3 regions of the Aerococcus sp. Group 2 genome follow, and region 3 is predicted to be linked to each of the others. Evidence: predicted binding sites of a transcription regulator. Region 3 holds the regulator's gene; each other region holds the start of a gene.

Region 1 (5,510 bases), on a different contig from region 3:
ATTAACTGCCGGGCAAAGAGGTCACGGAGGGCGCCAGTAATGGCCAGTCCAGGAAGGAGAGGCATGATACAGCCCGTGATCAAGGAGTCCAGGTTATTGACCAGGCCTAGGCGGTTTAGGGACAGGGCTAAAAAGCCGATGACGGTAGTCGCAAAAAAGTCACTGAGGAAGGTAATTTCAAATTCTACCTTGCAGTATTCAGAAATAGCAAAACCAATGATGGCAATGGCAAAGGCAAAACCAATATCCCAGTAGTTGGTTGAGTCAATCATTAGCATAAAGGCAGCACTGGCGGCGCCCGCAGCTAATAATTGCACACTAAAGGGGAAGGTTTTTTCTTGCTTATCAACGGCCTGGAGCGCCTGATAGAGTTCTTCTAGGTTAAGTTTTCCTTCGGCGTAAGAGCGGGAAAGTTGGTTGGTGTCATCAATTTTCGCTAAGTCGGTGGAGGTCTTTTTGACTAAGACCATTTGCATGTCTGAGTGCTTATTTAAGCTCATAAAGACGGCCGTGTTGGTGACATAGGAGGCGGTATCGAAACGGTGGCTGTTTTGGGCGATCCGCTGCATAGTATCTTCGACCCGGTAGGATTCGGAACCTGATTCCATCATGATCTTACCGGCCAGTAAACAAGTGGATAAAAGTAAGTGGTTTTGTTCTTCGCTGATGGCTGCCATAGTAATCTCCTTCCTGGATAATTTGTGCCAGTCATTTACTCTCATTCTAGCATAGAAGGACTTTTGATAAGCTTATTTAGACAATAACTAGTAAAAAATTCTTCATCCAATAATAAGCATTCGTTCTGCTTTTGAAATCTAGTCGTTGAAATATAGAGGGTCAATAACGGCTAAAGCCGTTTTGTACTTTATCCGTAAGTCACTGATGTTCCAACGGTTAAAGCAGCATCGGCTCAGACTAAGGTTCCTCACCTAGCGAGCTTCATATGGCTTGCTTGTTCATGGCTAAGAACTGATTTCAAAGCGCCACTACTGCTTACCGCTAGATGACTAATAAATATTGCTAAATAACTTGTCAACAAGAATAAAAATTAAAGATTCCATACAAAACAAAAAGTGACCCCTAAATTAGTGAGTCACTTAGGCATATTATTTTATTTTGATGTCTAAATCTATTCAAATTGGCCTTCGATAATACCGCGTTCTTGTTCGAGCCGGGCTTGGTAGAAGACTGCAGCGGCTACTTTCGAACGCAGTCCGTAGTAAACAGAAACGAACACGATGAAGAGGGCGACAGCAAAGAAGAGGACTAACCCTAAGAAATTGAGTCCTGAACCATAGCTTGTGTCGACAGAGACGATAACCCCAAAACTCACAACGAGGGAGATGAAAATGAGCAGATAGGCGATCCACTTATAGCTAAGCATCAAGCAGAAATATCTCCAGCGGTTGCCTCTCATTAAGCCCCAACTGGTCTTGATGACTTGGAAGGCGCCCATCTCAGGTTCTTCCTTTAACAAAATAGGGGTCATAGCTAAACTAATATTGACCCAATAAGCAATTAAGCCGATTAAAAGTCCCCCACCAACCAGGACAACTATGAGCCAGGCATCGTCAGAGCCAAAGACTAGGGCGGCGAAAACGAGGAGGGCAAAGGCTGTTAGAAAAGAGATTAGCCAAATCACAATAATATTGACGATTTGCGCTAAGAGGCTGGTCCAAGCATTATGCCAGAAATTCTTCTTAAAAGGTCGGAACACACTCAAAGCTTGGTAGGGCCTACGGTTTTTCGCTGCGTCGACCAAGCCCCAAGTCATCCCATAGCTCAGCAGGGCAAAGACCAGGGTAGAAATCAAGGTGTTGACCAAATCAATGGAATTCTCGGAGAATTGAAAACGGGCAAAGGTAAAGTCAGTAATTGATGCAATGGCAGAACTAAGAATCACAATAATAGCAAAGTCAGCCAGTAAGAACTTGAGACTTTTTGGGGTAATTTCCTTTTCTGATTGACGGATCGCCCGGTTAGGAAGCGCTAATTTATCCATAATAAACTCCTTTCCTGAGTTTAAGTGACTAATAATTTTTCTTAAGTCTAGGATAACACAGCAGACTTTATTTAAAAATGAAAAAAATGAAGTTCCTCAAGTCATTAAATAGCGAATCGCTTGACTATTTTATACAAAGTGAAGCATTAAAAAAGGGCCGTGACTTTCATATGGTCACGGCCCGTTGTCGATATTTTATCTGGTTAAAGTTTTAGGCTTAAACGAATTTTGCGGCAAATTCAGCAAAGGATTTACCAGCGTTAGCTAAGAATTCTTGGGTATCTTCGGCAGTGATTTCACCGTTTTCACCGATGAAGTTTGCGGAGTTACCAATGTAGAGTTCAGGTTGTTGCATCACTGGCATATCTAAGAAGACTAAGGATTGACGGAGAGTGTGGTTAGCAATAGCCCCACCAATTCCTGCTGGTGATTGAGAAGCAACAAGAGCTGGTTTACCTTCCCAAACACTGGAACCGTATGGACGAGAACCTAAGTCAATGGCGTTCTTCAAGCTTGCTGGAACGCTACGGTTGTGTTCTGGGGTAACGAAGATGATAGCGTCTTGGGCTTTTACTTCTTCACGGAAACGCGTATATTCTTTAGGTTGTTCTGGTGCTTCGTCATAGTCTTGGCTATAGAGGGGAAGGTCAGCGGTTTCGATGAAGGTGACTTCTGCATCTTCAGGTAAACCTTTTACGATTCCTTTAGCAATCGCTTCTGAAAATGAGTTCTTACGAATTGAACCTAAAACAACACCATATTTAGTCATTATAATATCTCCTACTTTCGTTTTTTATTTTTTAAATTTCTAACTACACTACCTAGTTTAACCACTAAGAAAGCCAATGACAAATTTTATGCTCACAAAAAGTAAGTACTTTTAATAAGTGGCTAAAAGTTAGCTTTAGTAATCCACTTGACAAATAGAACATATGTTCGTAAAATGAAGAAAAGTTGTTCAAGCAGTCACTGAATCAGTTAGAGGATAATAGTTATGAAACGCTACAATTATGATTTTGATTATAGTAGAGAACCTAAACACGATGTCCTATGCATCGATATGAAGTCTTTTTTCGCTAGTGTGGAATGTGTGGCCCGGCAACTGGACCCCTTGACAGCAGAATTAGTCGTCATGTCACGGGGAGAAGCTAATGGCGGCCTGGTACTGGCTGCTACGCCAACAGTCAAGGCCAAGTATGGTTTGAAAACCGGGTCGCGGCTCTTTGAATTTCCCCGCCACCACAATATTCAAATTGTCCCTCCCAATATGAGCCAATATATTGAAATTAATCTTGATATTAATGAGATTTTTTTGAACTACGTCGCCCCAGAAGATCTCCATATCTATAGTATTGACGAGAGTTTCTTGGATGTTTCTTATAGTCACAAGTTATTTGGTAGTAATGAAGCCATTGCCCAAAAAATCCAAGCCGATGTCTACCAGGCCTTTGGAATTACCGCCACGGTAGGGATTGGTGATAACCCGCTCTTGGCTAAACTGTGTCTGGACAATTCAGCCAAGAAAACTCCGCCTTATATTGATTACTGGTCCTATGAATCGATCCCCGAAACGCTTTGGAAGATTGACCCACTGAGGGATTTCTGGGGGATTGCCAAGGGCTTAGAGCGGCGGCTCAACCAATTAGGGGTCTATACTGTGGAAGAATTAGCCCATGCCGATGTTTACCTCCTGCAAAAGCGATTAGGGATTATTGGTGTTGAACTCTTTGAACATGCTAACGGGATTGATCACAGCATTATCCGTGACAAATATGTGCCTTCCTCGCGGTCTTTTGGTAAGAGTCAAATCCTTCAGCGCGATTATACTGACCCAGGTCAAGTGGCTATTATCATTCGCGAGATGGGCAATGATATCGCGGCCCGCTTACGCCAACACCATTTACTCGCTGGCCAAGTCTCTCTGTCAATCGGGTATTCCCACGAGGTGGTTGAGCGTGGCTTCCGCCATCAAGTCCCCATTGATCCCACTGACCGTCCTGAAGACCTCAATGCCGCCTGGGTGGAACTCTTTCGTTTGTACTATGAGGATAAGCAGCCCATCCGTCAAATCGCCCTCAGTGCTAGTAAATTTCAAGAAAAGGTGGGCATTCAACTTAGTCTCTTTGAAGACCCGGACCGCACCTTGCAGAAAGAACGTCTCTATGACACCATGCAAAAAATCCACGACCACTATGGCCCTAGCTCGCTCTTCTATGCCAATAGTTTGGTGGAAGGGGCGACTGGCTTAGAGCGCAATAAGCTGATCGGCGGCCACCAGGCTTAAGTTGCGATCGAAAAGTCAGCAGGATAGTTATGAATTTGGTGTAAGTCTCATTTTTGCTATAATGGGTTTAGAAAATGAGAGAGAGAGGAAGATTCTGATGAAAAATACAAAGATCATGTTAAAAATAAGTAACAATTTGCCGGCTTACTTCTTAAGTCTTTTCAGTGCCTTAGTGGTATTCTTACTAGGTGATGGGACTAGTGTACTAGCGGGAACCTATTACAGTCAAAGCTTGCCACAAACTGGGGCCCAAGTGACTCGAACAGCCCTAATTGTCGGTATCGTCTTACTGATTGTGGGCGGATTTTTCTTCTTCCGTAACCGTAAAAACAAGAAATAGGGCTCATCCTAATCTAGCTATCGATAAAAACGAACACTAGTGATGATAAACCAGTATCAGGCGAACACTTGCTAAGGAGCGATTCCTGGTGATAGACTAAGTGCATAGTTAATTATCCATAAAATCATCCGTTGATAAGGAGAGTAAGTGTTAGCCACTTTGAAGAGAGGTTCCGTTTGGTGAGAGGAACTAGGTGAAAGGCGCTGAAGATGGCCTTTGAGGATATCTTGTCAATAAGTAGACAAGGTCGGCTGGGCTCGGTCGATAGCAGGAGCACTAGTCTAGACAGTTAAGGTCTCGGCTAGGTTGAGGGAGTTGCTACAATGATATCCAATAGTAGGACTCTGAACAAAAGGTGGTAACACGATACGTCGTCCTTTGCTATTCAAGTGAATAGTAAGGGACTTTTTTTATGGAAAATATTAGGAGGTCTTTATAATGAAGAAATGGCAAAAAGTATTGGTAACAAGTGCATTAAGTATTCTCGCCTTAGCAGGTTGTGGGTCTAATAGTGGCAGTGGCAGTGAAGGCAAGCAAGAAACCACAGTCAAACTGGGGGTGGTTGGGGATGATACTCGCGACTGGGATACCGTCCAAGAACGTCTCAAAGGTGAGGGGCTTAACTTGGAATACGTCAAATTCTCTGACTATAACCAACCTAATAAGGCCTTGGAAGAGGGGGAAGTTGACCTCAATGCCTTCCAACACCAAGTTTTCTTAGATAAATTCAATGAACAATTCGGCACGGACTTAGTCTCCATTGGGAATACCGTAGTGGCACCATTAGGGATCTACTCCCATAAGATTAAAGACCTGTCAGAATTACAAGACGGGGCCACCGTGTCGATTCCTAACGACGTGACCAATGGGGGCCGGGCTATTAT
Region 2 (5,510 bases), on a different contig from region 3:
GAGCTCCTTAGGCTACTTGGAACTCCAAGATGTGACCGAATACTCCTACAAGGCCGAAGCAGATGACCTGGAGGCCGACACCCAATACTACTACCAAGTGGGTTCTGACGAGGGCGGCTTTTCCAAGGTGGGATCCTTTAGAACTTCCGGTGAAAAAGGCGAGCCTTTCCAATTTATCCACTATACCGATACCCAAAATGCTTACTGGAATGCTAATGTTAATAACGAGGCAGCTTACGGGGCAGACACCCTTTCCCATGCCCTAGAAGTCGCACCTGACGCTGACTTTGCCCTCCATACTGGGGACTTCGTTGAAGTGGCCGAAGTGGAAGACGAATGGGTAGACAACTTGGACATGTCCCAAGACCAAAACCTTCATTTGCCTCATGCCTACACCCCAGGTAACCACGATGAATATACCGTTTTAGGGGACGAAAAGGACTTAACTGCCTTCAACGAACATACCAATGTGCCGATTACTAATGACGCCATGACCGGGGACTCCTACTATTCCTACGACTACAACGGCGCTCACTTTGTGGTCTTAAACACCAACGACAACAAGGAATCCGAAGATAATCCCGAACAAGGCGCCATTGGTAAGGAACAGATGGAATGGGCTAAACAAGATATCCAAGAAGCTCGTGATAATGGGGCCAACTGGATCATCCTGGCCTACCATAAACCCATCTACTCAGCTTCCTACCACGCCTTACAAGATGAGGACGTCCAAGTGACCCGGGAAGAATTCGCTAAATTAGCGGATGAACTCGATGTCGATGTGGTTCTCCAAGGTCACGACCACAACTTAACCCGGACTAAGTCCCTAGTTTACACTTCCGATAACTTCTCTTACGGGGAAGTTGAAGACACCGAAAAAGTCGAAAAAGATGGGGTAGAATACCACGTCAATCCAGAAGGGGTTACCTACATCATCCCGAATACCTCAGGGACTAAGGCCTATGACGCCATCTATATGAAGGGTGCTGACCATGTCCACAAGGTTCGTCCTAAATTAGATTGGATGACTGAAGACGATGTTGAGCTCTGGAACGGCCTCTTCGATGTGGCTAAGCAACCCGATGACTCACCAAAATTCGACCACAAACACGAAAACTACCGTCAATCCCAAAATCAAAACTTCGCGGTTTATACCGTCACCGAAGATGAATTCTTAATTGAATTCTATGAAATGAGTGGTAACCTCCACGAAGGTGAAGAACGGACCGTTGAATTAGTTGATTCTTACGGGATTAAAAAGGATAAGTAGAGTGTGACTGGAACACGTTTTAAATAGACTGTGACAGCAGTCAAATTCACTAGAGTCGCTGGCGAAAGTCAGCGGCTTTTTTATTGATAGGGCACAGCTGAGATTATTGAAATGGCTTAAAAGTAGTAGAAAAGATAAATTATGATAGAGGTTGGAATTTAGGATTCTGACTTCTTTTTTATATAATATCTATAGACGAATCTAGGAAGGTCGATATATGAAGAATATTTTAATCCACGGCTTAGGCCAAGATCGTAGCAGTTGGGACCAAGTTAAAAAATATTTAGACGAAGAAAGCGTGACGGTTCAGTGTCCCAATCTCTATGAATTATTTGAGAATGATCCTTATACTTACCAAACCCTTTATCAAAACTTTGAAAGGCAAGTCAATAATTATCCTGGCAAGGTCAACTTATGTGGCCTTTCTTTAGGGGGACTACTGGCTTTAGATTATGCCAAAAATTACCCGGAGAAGGTCAATTCCTTAATTTTAATCGGCCTTCCCTACAAGATCCCTAAATTATTGATGACTATACAAGCGATGGTATTTAAGTTGATGCCAGAATCAAATTTTACACAATTAGGCCTAGGCAAAGATGAATTTATCAGCCTGATAGCTTCAACCAAAGACCTTAGCATTGCGACTCATTTAGAAGAAATAACTTGCAAGACCTTATTAATTTGCGGAGAAAAGGATCGATTTAATCTCACAAGTAGCCAACGCTTTCATACGGCGATTAAAAATAGTGAGTTCAGCCTGGTAAATAATTCAGGCCATGAAGTCAATGTCGACAATCCCCAAGTGTTAGCTCAGCTGATCGCAGGCTTTTGGAAGAATTAAAATAGAACAGATAAACCATTTAGGAGACTGGAATACAAGGACCAGTCTTTTTTCAATATATGAATTATTTAATCAAAATATACTCCAGTCACAGAATGAATGACCTTTGGCGTGACCGTCACACTCTGTTTCAAACCTGCTCGCTGACAAAAGTGAACTCCACTTCAAAAATATTTGTCAATCCTTTTCAAGGATTTCCGCATATTTTTTCCAGTTGCTATAGCTGTAGGAAGCGAAGCGACGTACAGATATAGTATGCGTAGCGTTTCACTTTTTGTCGTCAGCTCGCACTCTCCTGAAAGTTGATTGCTTTTATTCCCGAGCTTGGCTGGTTATAATGAAGGGTGCATCCCGGTCTGGGACGGTTAAGCCGACAATACTAGGTTTGGGGCTTGATTTATGATAAACCATTAAAGAGAACACCTGTTTGTATCAAAATAGCCAATGAAAAGAAAAGCAAATACCTTTTCACGCAATTAAGGAAGTGTGACCGATTTGAAAGAAGAAATTGTCGTGCGTGGTGCACGCTCTCATAATTTAAAAGATATTAATGTGACTATTCCTCGTAACCAGATGGTGGTCATTACCGGCTTGTCCGGTTCTGGGAAGTCCTCCTTGGCCTTTGACACCCTCTACGCCGAGGGACAACGCCGCTATGTGGAGTCCCTGTCAGCTTTTGCCCGCCAATTCTTGGGTAATATTAAGAAGGCGGATGTCGATTCCATTGATGGTTTGAGTCCTGCCATTTCCATTGACCAAAAGACTACCAACCGCAACCCTCGTTCAACCGTGGGGACGATTACCGAAGTCAATGACTATTTGCGGCTGCTTTTTGCCCGGGTGGGGCATCCGATTTGCCCTAATGACGGCACTAAGATCCAAAGTCAGTCCATCGACCAGATGATTGACCGGGTCAAGAATTTAGAAGAACGGACCCGGATCCAAATCTTGGCTCCCATTGTTTACGGGAAGAAGGGCCAACACAAGAAGCTCCTGGAAAAGGTCCAACAACAAGGTTATGTCCGCGTTCGTATCGATGGTGAGATGTATGACGTGGAGGACCTGCCCGAACTGAATAAGAATAAGAAACATGACATTGATGTGGTCATTGACCGCTTGGTGATTAAAGAAGGCATCCGGGCCCGTTTGGCCGACTCCCTAGAAACCGCCCTGCGTTTGACTGAGGGGTATGCCTTGGTCGATATCATTGGCGATGAAGAGATCCTCTTCTCCGAGCACTATGCCTGCCCCTTGTGTGGCTTTACCGTGGGGGAATTGGAACCCCGGCTCTTCTCCTTTAATGCGCCGTTTGGTCGTTGCCCGGAATGTGACGGGATCGGTTCCAAGATGAAGGTGGATGAAGACATCGTGGTGCCTGACCGGACCAAGTCCCTGGATGAGGGGGCCTTGGTGCCTTGGTACAATAAGGCCTCCGGCTACTATCCAGCCCTCTTAGACCAGGCTTGCCGGGCCTTTGATATTCCTCAAAACAAGCCTTTTGAAGACCTGAGTGAAGACCAACAAAACCTGCTTCTCTACGGGTCAGGAGACCAAACTTTCCACTTTAACTATCAAAATGAGTTTGGGAATGTCACTGACAAGGATATGGCCTTTGAAGGGGTGGCTAATAACGTGGAACGCCGCTACCACAATTCCTCTTCCAATATGATCCGGGAAAGCATGAGCCAATTTATGGCGGAACTCCCTTGTCCTAAATGCCACGGCAAACGCCTTAATGAGCGGGCCTTGGCGGTCAAGGTGGAAGGCTTGGATATTGCCGAAGTGACGGAAAAAGCCATTGGCCAAGTGATTGAATTCTTCAAGGACTTGAACTTAGAAGACCAAGATGAAAAGATAGCCCGTCCGATTATGGAAGAACTCCATGCCCGTTTAGGCTTCTTGGATGAAGTGGGGCTGGATTATTTAACCCTGGACCGTAATGCCGGCTCGCTTTCCGGTGGGGAGGCTCAACGAATTCGTTTGGCCACCCAAATTGGGTCTAACCTGTCCGGAATTATGTATGTTCTCGATGAGCCTTCCATCGGTCTCCACCAACGCGATAATGACCGTTTAATCCGGTCCTTGAAACGGATGCGCGACCTGGGCAATACCCTGATTGTGGTGGAACACGATGAAGACACCATGCGCCAAGCTGACTACCTGATTGATATGGGACCAGGAGCCGGTGCCCATGGTGGGGAAGTGGTTTCAGCCGGAACCCCTGATCAAGTCGCCAATGACCCGGATTCCTTGACCGGCCAATACTTGTCCGGGAAACAAGCTATTGAAGTACCTAAAGAACGCCGCCAAACCGATAACGGCTGGCTAGAAGTGAAAGGGGCAGCGGCCAATAACTTGAAAGACGTCGACGTCAAGTTTCCATTGGGATGCTTTAACCTGATTACTGGGGTATCCGGTTCAGGAAAGTCCAGTCTAGTCAATGAAGTGGTTAAGAAGTACTTACTCCGTCACCTCAACCGGGCCCAAGTGGTCCCTGGTAAGGTGAAAGCCATTGAAGGCTATGAGTCTTTAGACAAGGTGATCGATATCGACCAAAGTCCGATTGGGCGGACGCCACGTTCTAACCCGGCGACCTATACCTCAGTCTTTGACGATATCCGCGACCTCTTTGCCCAAACTAATGAGGCCAAATTGCGGGGCTATAAGAAGGGCCGGTTCTCCTTTAATGTTAAGGGTGGCCGTTGTGAAGCCTGCAAGGGTGACGGGATTGTTAAGGTGGAGATGAACTTCTTGCCGGACATTTATGTGCCTTGTGAAGTCTGCAAGGGAACCCGCTACAATGCCGAGACCTTGGAAGTCCACTACAAGGGCAAAAATATTGCTGAAGTTTTAGACATGCGGGTCGACGAAGCCCTGGAATTCTTCCAATCGATTCCCAAAATCCACCGCAAGCTTCAAGCCATTGCTGATGTAGGACTGGGTTATGTGGCCTTGGGTCAACCAGCGCCCTCCCTGTCTGGTGGGGAAGCCCAACGGATGAAGCTGGCCAGTGAACTGCAAAGGGTGGCTAGTGGGAATACCATTTATATCTTGGACGAACCCACCACGGGTCTCCACAGCCACGACATCAAGCGCTTGATCGGCGTCCTCCAACGTTTGGTTGATGAAGGCAATACAGTCCTTGTCATCGAGCACAATTTGGATGTCATTAAGACCGCTGACTATATTGTCGACTTGGGACCAGAAGGCGGAAACGGCGGCGGAACCATTGTCGCCACCGGGACTCCGGAAGATGTCGCCAAAAATAAAGATTCTTACACCGGCCAATATCTCAAACCATTACTGAAGAAGAAATAAGCACATTTTAACAAATAGACGAGCTCTCCAAGTGGGGAGCTTGGTTTTTCTTAAGCAAAATTTGCTTCTTTACTAAATAAA
Region 3 (5,510 bases):
TCCAATTGGCATGAGGGGGTTCTAGGTATTGTGGCTAGTCGACTGGTAGAGCGCTATCAGCGGCCTAGTATCATTTTAAATTATAATGCGGAGAAGGCAGAATATAAGGGTTCAGGTCGTTCAGTTGCAGGGATCAACCTCTTCAAGCTTCTCCAAGCTGCAAAGGAATATGCCCCTAAGAGCGGGGGACACGCCATGGCAGCTGGTATGACCATTGCTGAAGACCAATTTGAAGCTTGGAAAGCGGCAATCTATCAGGCAGTTGAGCCCTTCAAAGAGCAATTACAAGGGAAGATTCCTTTAACAATTGACGCCAAGATTACTGCCGATCAATTGACCTTAGAAAATATTCAGGAGCTTAATCGCCTAAAACCATTTGGTACAGCTAATCCCAAGCCTATATTTTTAATCGAAAATGAATCGATTTCAACGCCACAGCAATTAGGAAAAGATAAGAACACCTTAAAATTTTCTTTGACTAAGGAAAATCAACAGCTAGAAGTTATCGGCTTTCAAAAGGGAAATTTGGCTAATTATTTACAGACTGGTCAAATTGTTGATCTGGTTGTCGAAGCATCAATTAATACCTGGCAGGGAAAAAGTCGGCCACAAGCCATTTTACTCGATATGGCTAGCGACCAAAAAATAATCGTTGACTGGCGGAGAGAAAAAAATCCTGACCTTATTTTCTCCCTTTCCCAAAGTTATTATTATTTTGAAAGCAAGTCCTTAATCGCTCAATATAAGGAGCAGATTCCTAGTCAATCTTGTTTAATAGGGGAAGAAGACTTGAAGCAGAGCAGGGAACATTATAGCCAGTTAGTTATTTTTGAACTACCAAAAAATTTGCAAAAGCTAAGAGACTTCGTTCATAATGAGAATATAGAAACGATCTATCTATTTTCATATAGTCCGATATCAGCAAGAAAAATTGGTATGCCCAATCGCGATCAATTTGCTCTGCTTTATCGTTATTTCATTTTCTATAAAGAACTTGATTTGACCGAAAAAAAAGCAGACTTGGCTAGGTATTTAAAGCTACCGCTCCCTCTTCTTAACTTATTGCTAAAAGTTTTAGTTGAAGCAGAGCTTTTAGACCAAGATGGCCAGATTTATCGTATTCGACCAGGGCAGAATAAGATCGATTTAAAAGAGTCAACCAGCCTAAAAAATTGGGCAAGGCAAATCGAAAAAGAAAACTTTCTTTTAAATGAAACCATTGATAATTTAACACGGTATTTTTTCCAGGAGGATAATTTATGAACTTAAAAGACTACATTAAGGATATACCTAATTTCCCTGAGGAAGGCATTATTTTTAGAGATATTACGTCTTTACTCCAGGACCCTGAGGCTTTTCAATATGCAGTTGATAAAATTGCAGATTTTGCTCGTGAAAAATCAGCAGATGTAATCATTGGTCCAGAGGCTAGGGGCTTTATCGTTGGCTGTCCAGTAGCTTATGCTTTAAACAAGGGCTTCGTTCCTGCCCGCAAAAAGAATAAATTACCTCGTGAAAAAGTCAGCATTGAATATGATTTAGAATATGGAAGCAATACTATTGAAATTCATAAAGATGCTATTCAACCTGGGCAAAAAGTCCTCATTGTTGATGATCTCTTGGCCACTGGAGGGACCATTCGTGGCACTAAAAAATTAGTTGAAGAACTTGGTGGGGAAGTCGTTGGCGCTGCCTTTATTATTGAATTAGAAAGCCTTAAAGGTCGTCAACTAATCAATGATTTAGACATTCTGTCCCTCATTAATTATGAATAATGGTATCCAGATACTATAAAGCTTATAATCCAAATAAAACCGCTCTCTAAGTCAGTGTAAATGACTTAAAGAGCGGTTTTTGCTTTAAAAAGTATGTTCGCGGTAAAGGCTAACGACTTTACCTAATATGGTGACGTCATCAAGAATTATTGGCTCTAAACTAGCATTCTCAGGTTGGAGGCGGAAGTGACCGTTTTCTTTGAAGAAACGTTTACAGGTAGCTTCGTCATCATCTGTCATAGCAATAACAATATCACCATTAGATGCCGAACTTTGTTGGCGAACAATGACATAGTCACCATCAAGGATACCGGTTTCGATCATACTTTCTCCGCGAATTTGCAACATGAAATATTCGCCATCTTGACTATTAAGACTTGGTGGGGTGGGGAAATAGCCGTCAACGTCTTCATAAGCATCGATAGGCTGTCCAGCAGTAACCGTACCGATAATAGGAATACCGGGTTGGTCCACGCCTAACATCTTTAAACCTTTATGGGTAATTTCCAAGGCTCTGGGTTTGGTAGAATCTTTGAATAAATAACCACCTGCTTCCAAGCGATTAAGATGTCCGTGAACAGTTGAGGTTGATGCTAATCCTACTTGGTCACATATTTCTCTAACCGTAGGGGGATAGCCCTGATTTTTTACACTATCATAAATGCATTGTAAGACTTGTAGGGGTCTTTCTTTCATATTGTTTCACCGAAACTTTCCATATATATTATCCGAGTCATTTCATTTTTTATCTACTATAAAAATGGTTCAAGCGATTCTCATTCGTGCTTTTATTGTAGCATAGCTCGAAACTTTGTGCAAACGTGCGTTCGTTTTTCTTGCTTGATTAAGCTTGTAAATGGGCATCAGGACTTACAAAGACAGTTTTTTGCTCAAAGTAATTAACAAAGCCAGGTTTAGCTCCATTAGGTTTTTTAACATGCTTGACCTGTGTATAATCTACGGGGACATTGTTGGCCTGCCGGTATTTAGAAAAATAGGCGGCATATGTTGCTGCTTCGATGATCTCCTCATCACTAGGTTGGTCAGTTTCTAATATCACATGGCTGCCTGGAATATCTTTAACGTGAAACCAGTAGTGGTTTTTGTTAGCCCGTCTTGTGGTTAGTTCATCATTTTGCGTATTATTACGGCCAACAAGGACAGTGGTTCCTAAACTTGTTTGATACTGTCTCGGTTTTAAAGGTTTCTTGCGCTTATGGTGATTATGTTTTTGTTGTTTAATATAGCCTTCACGGATAAGTTCTTGACGAATATCTTCTAATTCATTAGGTTCAGCAATTTCAATTTGATCTTGAACGCTTTCTAAATAATCTAATTCTGCTTGGGCAATTTGGCTTTGTTCCTTAATATGCTGTTTTGCCGTATTTAGTTTGCGATAACGTTGGAAATATTTTTGGGCATTTTGGGAAGGTTCTAGTAAAGGATCGAGTGCAATATCGATGAAGTTATTATTAGCGTAATAGTTAGGTAATTGGACACTAGTCATTCCCTTTTCCACTTGAAAGAGGTAAGTGGTCAAAATTTCACCTTTTATTTGATAGTCGTCAGCCTGTTTACTTTTTTCCATATCTTGCTTAAGATTAGCTAATTTACGTTGATTATGCTTAATCCGTTGAGCAACAACCTGGCTAATTTGTTCACTGACCTGATTGACCCGTGAAAAGAGAGCTTTCTTTTCATAGTAGTCGTCGAGGAGCTGGGTAAAAGTTTCGTAACTGGTTTGTGTTCCGCCTAGGCTTTGATAGGGGAAAGCCGTCGCAGTGACCTGACCGTCATTTTGACTCAGGGTTGGTTGGGATTGGTCAAAAGCATTGAGAAAGGCAGTAAAAATCGCACTTTTATCTTGGGATTCAGTCAGTCTCTGAGCTAATTCTATCGCGCTATCTTTGCCAAATCCCATAAAGGTTTTCTGTATTTTTTTAGCGTCAGCCTTAAGGTCATATTCATTGGGGTTAATACTGAAAGGATTGACCTTATCTCCTTGTGGAGGCAGATGGTAAGTAGCTCCTGGTAGGAGGGTACGGAATCGGTTTTGGCTAATATCTATTTTTGTGATGAGGTCGGCAATTTTACCATCCTGATTAAGAACTAGGATATTACTGCGTCTACCCATGACTTCAATAATGAGTTTATAGGGTTCACTAATCCCCAATTCATTTTTGCTTTCAATACTGATAATAATTATGCGGTCGTTTTCATATTGACTGAAATTGATAATCTTTCCTCCATCAATATGTTTACGTAAAAACATACAAAAATTGGGTGGGGTATCTGGCACACTATATTGATGATTAGTAAGCTGAACGCGGGGGGCTTGTGGCGTCGCTGCCAGTAGTAATTTATAATTTTTGCGATTTGACCGAACGGTAAGAAGAATTTCTTGGTCGTAGGGTTGTTGCACCTTTGAGATTCTTCCTCCAGCCAAGCATGCGTTTAATTCTTGTATAAGTCCATGAATAAATAGTCCATCATAAGACATGGAATCACCTACTTTCATAACTTATTATTATAACAAAGAAGCCCAGAAATTGCTAAAAACCTTGATTGTAAGCCTTATCTTTTCGTTTATAACTTAATTATGCTATAATGATGATAAAGTAATGAGAAAGGAATGATTATATGGAATTAAAAGATTATATGAATGTTCTTGAAAATATCGGGGCTTGTGTATTCTCAACAGTAAATGAAGACGGAGAAGCAGATGCACGTTACGCTAATGTTGGTGTAGCGAATGAACATGGAGTATTCTTCATGACTGCTCCTACCACTAACTTCTATAAACAATTAACCAATAATCCTAAGATTGCTATTACTGGTATGTTAAAAGAAGACGGCATTGAAGTGATTCGTTTACAAGGTACTGTTCGTGAAATTGGTAAAGAACATCTTGAAGCAATCTTAAAAGATAACCCATTTGTACAGGATGTTTACCCAGATGAAGAAGAACGTGCAACCGTTCAAGCCTTCCAATTATATGAAGGAGAAGGTTCCTACCAACACCTTCAAAATCACGTTAAAGAAGAATTTTCTTTTGGTGAATAATTAAGAACGTTCGAAAAGACTGTGACCCTATCACAGTCTTTTTTATTGGCTATTATTTTGATAAAAAGAACGTGAAAATTTTTATACTAAATAAGATTGATCGAATTTAAATTATATTTTGCGCTAGAAGCTTATACCAAAGCTCTAGCGCTTTTTTTACCACAAGGAATAAATATTAAAAAATATCTTATAATTCATCTTTGCAAACCTCTACTGCTTTCATTATTGAGTCTTTAGTGACCATTAATAGTATAAAAGACGACAAGCAGGGCTTTGGATCAGCCTGTAAGGCTTTCAGCTGAAATAAGAATACTCCGCTTATATTCATAAGTTGAGGACAAAAGTCTCAGAGTCTTTTTAAAACTAGGTGAAAAATCACAATTTATAAACTTGTGAATAGTATTCCCTGAATTAGAATGTAAGCCTTATAAATTATACGAAATCACATCGAAGGGATAGGCTCTTTACGGTGTATTATTTTTTAAAAATTTTGACATCAAAGACTTATAAAACCGCTTTTAAAAACACCCTAATTGTGTATAATATAATCATAATTTATAAATATATAAAGGAGAATAAAACAAATATGAATAATTATGAAAAAAGACAGCGATTCTCTATCAGAAAATTATCTGTGGGTGTTGGTTCTGTACTAATTGCTACTCTTTTGTT

Evidence for each region. Region 3 encodes LexA, which represses DNA repair genes until DNA is damaged. Its sites were predicted from a motif close to CNAACANNTGTTNG; they were not measured.
Region 1: JFU01_RS06825 (Y-family DNA polymerase) is a predicted target of LexA. The motif match lies at 2,928-2,941, and genes of this name have one in related genera.
Region 2: uvrA (excinuclease ABC subunit UvrA) is a predicted target of LexA. The motif match lies at 2,528-2,541, and genes of this name have one in related genera.

What each region holds. Positions count from the first base shown of each region.
Region 1 covers NZ_CAJHPA010000004.1:146,467-151,976, forward strand. The annotation lists gene JFU01_RS06810 (threonine/serine exporter family protein) at 1-677, opposite strand, end outside; gene JFU01_RS06815 (DUF975 family protein) at 1,130-2,002, opposite strand; gene JFU01_RS06820 (NADPH-dependent FMN reductase) at 2,220-2,771, opposite strand; gene JFU01_RS06825 (Y-family DNA polymerase) at 2,997-4,286, shown strand; gene JFU01_RS06830 (LPXTG cell wall anchor domain-containing protein) at 4,384-4,626, shown strand; gene JFU01_RS06835 (MetQ/NlpA family ABC transporter substrate-binding protein) at 5,065-5,510, shown strand, end outside.
Region 2 covers NZ_CAJHPA010000003.1:270,648-276,157, forward strand. The annotation lists gene JFU01_RS05925 (purple acid phosphatase family protein) at 1-1,270, shown strand, start outside; gene JFU01_RS05930 (alpha/beta fold hydrolase) at 1,488-2,111, shown strand; gene uvrA (excinuclease ABC subunit UvrA) at 2,607-5,429, shown strand.
Region 3 covers NZ_CAJHPA010000001.1:240,551-246,060, forward strand. The annotation lists gene recJ (single-stranded-DNA-specific exonuclease RecJ) at 1-1,263, shown strand, start outside; gene JFU01_RS01055 (adenine phosphoribosyltransferase) at 1,260-1,775, shown strand; gene lexA (transcriptional repressor LexA) at 1,860-2,471, opposite strand; gene JFU01_RS01065 (Rqc2 family fibronectin-binding protein) at 2,620-4,275, opposite strand; gene JFU01_RS01070 (pyridoxamine 5'-phosphate oxidase family protein) at 4,416-4,838, shown strand; gene JFU01_RS01075 (MucBP domain-containing protein) at 5,425-5,510, shown strand, end outside.